DNA from 3 places in the Streptomyces sp. NBC_01508 genome. Region 2 is predicted to be linked to each of the others. Evidence: predicted binding sites of a transcription regulator. Region 2 holds the regulator's gene; each other region holds the start of a gene.
What was found. Region 2 encodes HrcA, which represses chaperone genes, less so after heat shock. Its sites were predicted from a motif close to TTNGCACTCNGNNNNNCNGAGTGCNAA; they were not measured.
Positions count from the first base shown of each region.

Region 1: groES (co-chaperone GroES) is a predicted target of HrcA. The motif match lies at 1,735-1,761, and genes of this name have one in related genera.
Region 3: groL (chaperonin GroEL) is a predicted target of HrcA. The motif match lies at 1,819-1,845, and genes of this name have one in related genera.

Region 1 is NZ_CP109419.1:3,164,617-3,167,890, reverse strand. It holds gene OG700_RS14375 (THUMP-like domain-containing protein) at 1-312, opposite strand, end outside; gene OG700_RS14370 (polysaccharide deacetylase family protein) at 403-1,404, shown strand; gene groES (co-chaperone GroES) at 1,910-2,218, shown strand; gene groL (chaperonin GroEL) at 2,319-3,274, shown strand, end outside.
Region 2 is NZ_CP109419.1:6,021,611-6,024,884, forward strand. It holds gene OG700_RS27895 (MBL fold metallo-hydrolase) at 4-738, opposite strand; gene hrcA (heat-inducible transcriptional repressor HrcA) at 903-1,919, shown strand; gene dnaJ (molecular chaperone DnaJ) at 1,920-3,053, shown strand; gene OG700_RS27910 (nitronate monooxygenase) at 3,168-3,274, shown strand, end outside.
Region 3 is NZ_CP109419.1:4,746,017-4,749,290, forward strand. It holds gene thrC (threonine synthase) at 1-712, shown strand, start outside; gene OG700_RS22135 (MoaD/ThiS family protein) at 753-1,028, shown strand; gene OG700_RS22140 (cold-shock protein) at 1,388-1,591, shown strand; gene groL (chaperonin GroEL) at 2,002-3,274, shown strand, end outside.

The DNA of each region.
Region 1 (3,274 bases), 2.9 Mb from region 2:
CGCGTCCCCGAGGCCGATGTCCCGGAACCGGCCCGCCCGGTGGGCGGCGACCGAGGTACGGGTGGCCTGCTCGACGCCGTGCGGCGTGAAGTACATGCGGTACGCGTCCCGCTCGCCGAACTTCGCGACCGCCCGCTGCCGCAGCCGGGCCTGCGCGAGGGCGGCGGTGACCAGTTCGGTGGGGTGGTCGCGGCGCAGCCGGGTCGCCAGGGTCAGTTCCCGCGCCGGGTCGTGGTCGCGGAGGGCGGCGAGCAGGGCCTGGCCCTCCTCGGAGAGGAGTTGGGTCAGCGGGGAGGGGGTGCGGTCGGTCACCCGGCCATTGTGGGCCAGCCGGGGGACCGTCGGCGCTCCCCGGCGGTGTCGGCCGGGCGCGTGGACCGGGCGCTGACAGGATGCGGCGCCATGCAACTAGTAAGACAAAACGAAGAAAAGGCCGCAGAACGGCCGAGAAGGCATCCGGCCGGACGGGCACGCGCGGTCGTCGCCGTACTCCTGATCGCCGCACTCGGCTCCGCCTGCGCGGCGGAGTCCGGCGACCGGGACGGCGGCGGTGGCAGCCGCAGCGGGGACGGCGGTGGCGGTGGCGGCGGACCGGTGGAGTCCGCCCCCGTGAAGCCGGGCCGGGCCGGACCCGGCCCGGGGACCGGCGCCGCGGAGAAGGCCGAGACCACCGCCGTCGTCAAGGCCCAGGCGCTGCGCGCCGTCGCCGCGAAGAAGTGGAAGCTCGCCAAGACCCCGCTCGCCGCGCCCGCGCCGCCCGCGGTGAAGCCCCGGATCACCACCCGCAAGGGCTTCGAGGTCACGGACGGCGAAACCCTCCCGCCGGTCTTCACCAACGTCCCCACCAAGGACAAGGTCGTCTTCCTGACGATCGACGACGGCGCCGAGAAGGACCCCGAACTGCTGCGGATGATGACCGAGCTGAAGATCCCGTACAGCGCCTTCCTCAGCGACTACGTCATCAACGACGACTACGCCTACTTCAAGAAGATGCAGGCCCGGGGCGTCTCCCTGCACAACCACACCCTCACCCACCCCTACCTCCCCGGACTCTCCTACGAGGAGCAGAAGCGGGAGATCTGCGGCCAGCAGGAGAAGATCGAGAAGCGGTACGGCAAGCGGCCCGAACTCTTCCGGCCGCCGTACGGCAACTACAACGCCGGCACCCTGCGCGCCGCCAAGTCCTGCGGCGTCAAGGCGGTGCCGCTGTGGTCGTCCGAGGCGTTCCCCGACCACATGGAGTGGCGCGAGTGGGACCGCGACCTGCACGCCGGCGACATCGTCCTCACGCATTTCCGGGGGAAGGAGGACTGGAAGGGCTCGATGCCCGACATGATCCGGCACGTCATGAAGACGATCACGGACAAGGGTTACGCGGTGGCGAAGCTGGAGGACTACGTCTAGGGCGTGTTGCGAAAGTAGCGCCGTCCGCCCGAAGGGCGGGGCCGACGGCGTCTGGTGCGTGCGATCGCAAGGCGGGGGATCGTTCTCGTACTGGACGTACTTGGATGATTCCGACAACGCGGCGAGTGCGCGTGCCAGGCGTCGTCGGCCACAAGCCCTGGTAGCTCCGCTGCGAGGACTTCCGGCCGCCTTGCGATCGCACGCACCGGACGGCGCTCCTTCCGGGGCAAACACTGCCGGTCACGGCGCTGGCACGGGCCCCGGTCGGTCGATCTCACGCGCCGGACGGGCTCGATCCGCCCGTCCGGCGGAGGCTTCCCGGGGGCTCGACTGGCACTCAGCTTGACCGAGTGCTAACCGCGGTCATAGTGTCAGGCCTGGCACTCCCCACTGGAGAGTGCCAATGCGTGACAGGACAGGTCCGGCACCCGCGACGACGGATCATGCCCGGTCACGCCACCCAGACAGTTAACCCCGTGAGATCTCCGAAGGGGGAGGTCGGATCGTGACGACCGCCAGCTCCAAGGTTGCCATCAAGCCGCTCGAGGACCGCATTGTGGTCCAGCCGCTCGACGCAGAGCAGACCACGGCCTCTGGCCTGGTTATTCCGGACACTGCCAAGGAGAAGCCCCAGGAGGGCGTCGTCCTGGCCGTCGGTCCGGGTCGCTTCGAGAACGGCGAGCGGCTTCCGCTCGACGTTTCCGTCGGCGACGTCGTTCTGTACAGCAAGTACGGCGGCACTGAGGTGAAGTACAGCGGCGAGGAATACCTCGTCCTCTCGGCTCGCGACGTGCTCGCGATCATCGAGAAGTAATTCCACACAGTCTGCTGTGAACTGCGCCCCTGGCCCCCGCATCGCCGGGCGGTCCGGGGCGTAGTTCGTTGTTCGTTCGAGAGGACAAGAGAAAGCTCCCATGGCGAAGATCCTGAAGTTCGACGAGGACGCCCGTCGCGCCCTTGAGCGCGGCGTCAACAAGCTTGCCGACACGGTGAAGGTGACGATCGGCCCCAAGGGCCGCAACGTCGTCATCGACAAGAAGTTCGGCGCCCCCACCATCACCAACGACGGCGTCACGATCGCCCGCGAGGTCGAGCTCGACGACCCGTACGAGAACCTCGGCGCCCAGCTCGTGAAGGAGGTGGCGACCAAGACCAACGACATCGCGGGTGACGGCACCACCACCGCCACCGTGCTGGCCCAGGCGCTGGTCCGCGAGGGCCTGCGCAACGTCGCCGCCGGCGCCTCCCCGGCCGCCCTGAAGAAGGGCATCGACGCCGCGGTCGCCGCCGTCTCCAAGGAACTCCTGGACACGGCCCGCCCGATCGACGACAAGTCCGACATCGCCGCCGTCGCCGGGCTCTCCGCCCAGGACTCGCAGGTCGGCGAGCTCATCGCCGAGGCGATGGACAAGGTCGGCAAGGACGGTGTCATCACCGTCGAGGAGTCCAACACCTTCGGCCTGGAGCTGGAGTTCACCGAGGGCATGGCCTTCGACAAGGGCTACCTCTCGCCGTACATGGTGACCGACCAGGAGCGTATGGAGGCCGTCCTCGACGACCCGTACATCCTGATCAACCAGGGCAAGATCGGCTCCATCCAGGACATGCTCCCGCTGCTGGAGAAGGTCATCCAGGCGGGCGGCTCCCGGCCGCTGCTGATCATCGCCGAGGACGTCGAGGGCGAGGCGCTTTCCACCCTCGTCGTCAACAAGATCCGCGGCACGTTCAACGCCGTCGCGGTGAAGGCTCCCGGCTTCGGTGACCGCCGCAAGGCCATGCTCGGCGACATCGCCACCCTCACGGGCGCGACCGTCATCGCCGAGGAGGTCGGCCTCAAGCTCGACCAGGCCGGTCTCGACGTACTGGGCTC
Region 2 (3,274 bases):
GCGCTACGCCGAGCCGAAACGCGCGGCCAGCGCGCCACGCTGCGCCCGTACGAACGCCGCGTCGACGGCCGCGCCATGGCCGGGCACGTACACCGCGTCCTCCCCGCCCAGCGCCAGCAGCCGGTCCAGCGCCGCCGGCCAGCGCGCCGGGATCGCGTCGTCGCCGGCCTGTGGCTCGCCCGACTCCTCGACCAGGTCCCCGCAGAAGACGGCCTCCCGGCCGGCCTCCCGGCCGGCGGGGACGAGCAGCGCCAGATCGTGCCCGGAGTGCCCCGGGCCGACATTGGCGAGAAGTACCTGCCGCCCGCCGAGGTCGAGCGTCCACTCACCCGACACCGGGTGCCCCGGCACGACCAGCACGTCCACCGCGGAGGCGGCCTCGGAGGCGGACACCCCGTGCCGTACGGCCGAGGCGCGCAGGCTCTCGCGGTCCCGGAGCAGCAGCTCCGCCAGGCCCACCGCGCCGTAGACCTGGGTGCCCGAGAACGCCGCCGTGCCCAGGACATGGTCGAAGTGGGCGTGGCTGAGCACGATGTGCGTCACGCGCCGGCCGCCGCACAGCGCCTGCGCCTGCGCGCGGATCTCCGCGCCCTCACGGAGCGTGGAGCCCGTGTCGTACAGCAGGACGGCGTCCTCGCCCACGACCAGACCGACCGTCGCATCCCAGCCAGGCAGCCGTCGTCTGCCGACTCCCGGGGCGATCCGTTCCCAGCCGTGCTCTTCCCAACGGACGTTCATACGGCGACGCTATCGGTGGGGCGGGCGGTACCGCGCGGTAGCGTGTCCGGTCGGCCTTGCTAGGGGCGTACCTCACGGCCGTACACTGGCCCCGGGGAATGCTGGCACTCCTACGCATCGAGTGCCAAGCCGGAGCCGAGGACCCAGAGCTGGAGGTGTGCGCGATGCTGAGCGAACGCAGGCTTGAGGTGCTGCGCGCCATCGTCCAGGACTATGTCGGCACCGAGGAGCCCGTCGGCTCCAAGGCGTTGACCGAGCGGCACAAGCTCGGTGTCTCCCCGGCCACTGTCCGTAACGACATGGCGGTCCTGGAGGACGAGGGCTTCATCGCCCAGCCCCACACCAGTGCGGGGCGTATTCCGACGGACAAGGGTTACCGGCTCTTCGTCGACCGGCTGGCGGGCGTCAAGCCCCTGTCGGCGCCGGAGCGCAGGGCCATCCAGAACTTTCTCGACAGCGCCGTCGACCTCGACGACGTCGTGGCCCGTACGGTACGGCTGCTCGCGCAGCTCACCCGGCAGGTCGCGGTCGTGCAGTACCCCTCGCTGACCCGCTCGACGGTGCGGCACGTGGAACTGCTCTCGCTCGCCCCCGCGCGGCTGATGCTCGTCCTGATCACCGACACCGGCCGGGTCGAGCAGCGCATGATCGACTGTCCCGTGCCGTTCGGCGACACGTCGCTGGCGGACCTGCGGGCCCGGCTCAACGCCCGGGTCGTCGGCCGCCGGTTCTCCGATGTGCCGCTGCTGGTGCAGGAGTTGCCCGAATCCTTCGACATGGAGGACCGGGGGACGGTGACCACGGTCCTCGCGACGCTGCTGGAGACGCTGGTCGAGGAGACCGAGGAACGGCTGATGATCGGCGGCACCGCCAATCTGACGCGCTTCGGGCACGACTTCCCCCTGACGATCCGGCCGGTGCTGGAGGCACTTGAGGAGCAGGTTGTGCTCCTCAGGCTGCTCGGCGAGGCCGAAGACTCGGGCATGACCGTACGAATCGGGCACGAGAACGCCCACGAGGGCCTCAACTCCACGTCCGTCGTCGCGGTCGGCTACGGTTCGGGCGACGAGGCAGTCGCCAAACTCGGCGTGGTCGGACCGACCCGCATGGACTACCCCGGAACGATGGGAGCGGTACGCGCAGTGGCACGTTACGTCGGACAGATCCTGGCGGAGTCGTAAGTGGCCACGGACTACTACGCCGTACTCGGCGTACGCCGCGACGCATCACAGGACGAGATCAAGAAGGCATTCCGCAGGCTCGCACGCGAGCTGCACCCGGATGTCAATCCCGATCCCAAGACGCAGGAGCGCTTCAAGGAGATCAACGCCGCCTACGAGGTGTTGTCGGACCCGCAGAAGAAGCAGGTCTACGACCTCGGCGGCGACCCGCTCTCGCAGGCGGGCGGCGGGGCCGGTGGCTTCGGGGCCGGTGGCTTCGGCAACTTCTCGGACATCATGGACGCGTTCTTCGGGACGTCGCAGCAGCGCGGGCCGAGGTCGCGGACGCGGCGCGGCCAGGACGCCATGATCCGGCTGGAGATCGACCTCAACGAGGCGGCCTTCGGCACCACCAAGGACATCCAGGTCGACACGGCGGTCGTCTGCACGACCTGCTCGGGCGAGGGCGCCGCACCCGGCACCTCCGCGCAGACCTGCGACATGTGCCGCGGTCGCGGCGAGGTCTCGCAGGTCACGCGGTCCTTCCTGGGCCAGGTCATGACCTCGCGGCCGTGCCCGCAGTGCCAGGGCTTCGGTACGGTCGTGCCGACCCCCTGCCCCGAGTGCGCGGGCGACGGCCGCATCAGGTCGCGCCGCACCCTCACGGTCAAGATCCCGGCGGGCGTCGACAACGGCACCCGTATCCAGCTCTCCGGTGAGGGCGAGGTCGGGCCCGGCGGCGGCCCGGCGGGTGACCTGTACGTCGAGATCCACGAGCTGCCGCACGCGGTGTTCCAGCGGCGCGGCGACGATCTGCACTGCACGGTGACCATCCCGATGACGGCGGCCTCGCTGGGCACGCAGTGCCCGCTGGAGACGCTGGACGGGGTCGAGGACATCGACGTCCGTCCGGGCACCCAGTCGGGCCAGTCGATCCCGCTGCACGGCCGCGGCATCACGCATCTGCGGGGCGGTGGCCGGGGCGACCTGATCGTCCATGTCGAGGTCATGACCCCGTCGAAACTCGACCCGGAGCAGGAGCGGTTGCTGCGAGAGCTGGCGAAGCTCAGGGGCGAGGAACGGCCCACCGGCCAGTTTCAACCGGGTCAACAGGGGCTTTTCTCAAGGCTGAAGGACGCGTTCAACGGCCGCTAGGGCGTGTCCGGCGGATCTCTGTCCTCAAGCGCCGGACGGGCTTTCGACAGCCCGTCCGGCGATTGAGGACGAACCGGCATCAGCACCCCCGGAGGGACATGGCACCATGCGTGCATGTCCTCCGTGTTGACCGATCTCTGCCGGTATCCGATCGTGCAGGCTCCCATGGCCGGCGGCGCGTCCTGCCCCCCGTTGGTCGCGGCCGTCGGTGACGCCGGAGG
Region 3 (3,274 bases), 1.3 Mb from region 2:
CGGCATCGAGGGCAATTACGACGACGTCAACCGCTTCTGCTCGGAGCTGATCGGCGACCCGCTGGGCGAGGGCTGGGGCTTCGTCAACGTCAACCTCCGCCCGTACTACGGCGAGGGCTCCAAGACCCTCGCGTACGAGATCTGCGAGCAGCTCGGCTGGCAACTGCCCGACCAGCTCGTCATCCCGGTCGCGTCCGGCTCGCAGCTGACGAAGATCGACAAGGGGCTGAAGGAGCTGATCGCGCTCGGCCTCGTCGAGGAGAAGCCGTACAAGATCTTCGGCGCGCAGGCCGAGGGGTGCTCGCCGGTGTCCGTCGCCTTCAAGGCCGGCCACGACGTCGTACGGCCGCAGAAGCCGAACACGATCGCCAAGTCGCTGGCGATCGGCAACCCGGCCGACGGCCCGTACGTCCTGGACATCGCCCGCCGCACGGGCGGCGCCGTCGAGGACGTGAACGACGAGCAGGTCGTCGACGCGATCAAGCTGCTCGCCCGGACCGAGGGCATCTTCGCCGAGACGGCGGGCGGGGTGACCGTGGGCGTGACGCGCAAGCTCATCGAGGCGGGGCTGCTCGACCCGGCGCTCACGACGGTCGTACTGAACACCGGTGACGGGCTCAAGACGCTGGACGCCGTGGCCGCGACGTCGCAGGCGACCGCGACGATCCCGCCGAGTCTCGACGCGTTCCGCGCGGCGGGTCTGGCGCGTTGAGCATCTCACCGACCCGCTACTTCCCGGAAGGCAGAATCCGATGAGCGTGAACGTCCGTATCCCCACCATCCTCCGTACATACACCGGTGGGAAGGCCGAGGTTCCGGCCGACGGGGTGACCCTCTCCCAGGTCATCGAGTCCCTGGAGACGAACCACCCGGGCATCGCCGCCCGCGTCCTGGACGACCAGGGCAAGCTCCGGCGCTTCGTCAACGTGTACGTGAACGACGACGACGTCCGCTTCGAGCAGGGCCTGGAGACCGCGACCCCGGACGGCGCCGGCATCTCGATCATCCCGGCCGTCGCCGGCGGCTGAACAGCACGCACGGTGAACGGTGTTACCCCCTCCGCGAGAGAAGCGGAGGGGGTAATTCCATGAGATTGAACGCGGTACAGTTGGGGTAGCCCCGGCTGTCGCCCGTGCCCCGAGCATATGAGTTCGCGACAAGATGCGGTCGAAGTGCCGACGCTGTTTGCGCGGTTCCTTGCGCTTTGCCCGGCCCGACTTGCCCTGGTAGCCCGGCAATTCACCCCTTTGCGTGTTCCGCCATGCCCATAATTCTCGTCCGATTGACCTGTTGCAGAGGGCAGTTGGGCAGATACATTCAGCCGCGGTCGACGCGTTCCGGCGCGAAGTGCGGTCCCGCGCAGGGGCCAGTAATAGGGGAGTTGGGCATGGCTCAGGGCACCGTCAAGTGGTTCAACGCGGAGAAGGGCTACGGCTTCATCGCGGTCGACGGTGGTGCGGATGTTTTCGTCCACTACAGCGCGATCCAGATGGACGGCTACCGCACCCTTGAAGAAGGTCAGCGAGTTGAGTTCGAGATCTCGCAGGGCCAGAAGGGTCCGCAGGCGGACATGGTCAAGCTCGCCGTCTGATCCCGGCGCGATCGGCCAACGACGCACTCACACAGGCACTCAGGCACGCATTCACGCACGTACTCGCAGGCACTCACACACGTGGGGCTCGTGTCCCGGCAGGGGATACGGGCCCCACGTGCGTTCGTGCGCGCGGGGCGTGCGCGGGCCGCGCGCACGCCCCGCGCGGGTCTGCCGCCGCTCCGGAACCGCTTGCACTCTCGGGGGTCGAGTGCTAATCATTGGCGTTAGCACTCTGCAGGTGAGAGTGACAACTTATGGACCGGGTCAGCGAGGCCCGAAGAGCCGGTGGGGCAAGGAACCGCACGGCTCTCAGGCCGTCCGTCGCGGGCGCCGACACGGTCCGATCCACCCGCCCCCTTGGGCCTGGAGGCCCTGGGGAGACCCCCTGTCCGGGAGGACCACTTCACATGGCCAAGATCATCGCGTTCGACGAGGAGGCACGGCGCGGTCTCGAGCGCGGGATGAACCAGCTCGCCGACGCCGTCAAGGTCACCCTTGGCCCCAAGGGCCGAAACGTCGTCCTTGAGAAGAAGTGGGGCGCCCCCACGATCACCAACGATGGTGTCTCCATCGCCAAGGAGATCGAGCTCGAGGACCCGTACGAGAAGATCGGCGCCGAGCTGGTCAAGGAAGTCGCCAAGAAGACGGACGACGTCGCCGGTGACGGTACGACCACCGCGACCGTCCTGGCCCAGGCCCTGGTCCGCGAGGGCCTGCGCAACGTGGCCGCCGGCGCCAACCCGATGGCCCTCAAGCGCGGTATCGAGAAGGCCATCGAGGCCGTCTCCGGTGCGCTTCTTGAGCAGGCCAAGGACGTGGAGACCAAGGAGCAGATCGCTTCGACGGCCTCCATCTCCGCCGGCGACATCCAGATCGGCGAGCTGATCGCCGAGGCGATGGACAAGGTCGGCAAGGAAGGCGTCATCACCGTCGAGGAGTCGCAGACCTTCGGTCTTGAGCTTGAGCTCACCGAGGGCATGCGCTTCGACAAGGGCTACATCTCGGCGTACTTCGCCACCGACATGGAGCGTATGGAGGCGTCGCTCGACGACCCGTACATCCTGATCGTCAACTCCAAGATCGGCAGCGTCAAGGACGTTCTGCCGCTCCTGGAGAAGGTCATCCAGTCGGGCAAGCCGCTGCTGATCATCGCCGAGGACGTCGAGGGCGAGGCGCTTTCCACCCTCGTCGTCAACAAGATCAAGGGCACCTTCAAGTCCGTCGCCGTCAAGGCCCCGGGCTTCGGTGACCGCCGCAAGGCGATGCTGAACGACATCGCCATCCTCACGGGCGGCACGGTCATCTCCGAGGAGGTCGGCCTCAAGCTGGAGAACGCCGGTCTCGACCTGCTGGGCCGCGCCCGCAAGGTCGTCATCACCAAGGACGAGACCACCATCGTCGACGGTGCCGGTGACAGCGAGCAGGTCGCCGGTCGCGTGAGCCAGATCCGCGCCGAGATCGAGAACTCGGACTCGGACTACGACCGCGAGAAGCTCCAGGAGCGCCTCGCGAAGCTGGCCGGCGGCGTGGCCGTCATCAAGGCCGGCGCCGCGACCGAGGTCGAGCTCAAGGAGCGCAAGCACCGCATCGAGGACGCGGTGCGCAACGCCAAGGCCGCCGTCGAGGAGGGCATCGTCGCCGGTGGTGGCGTGGCTCTGCTCCAGGCTTCCTCGGTGTTCG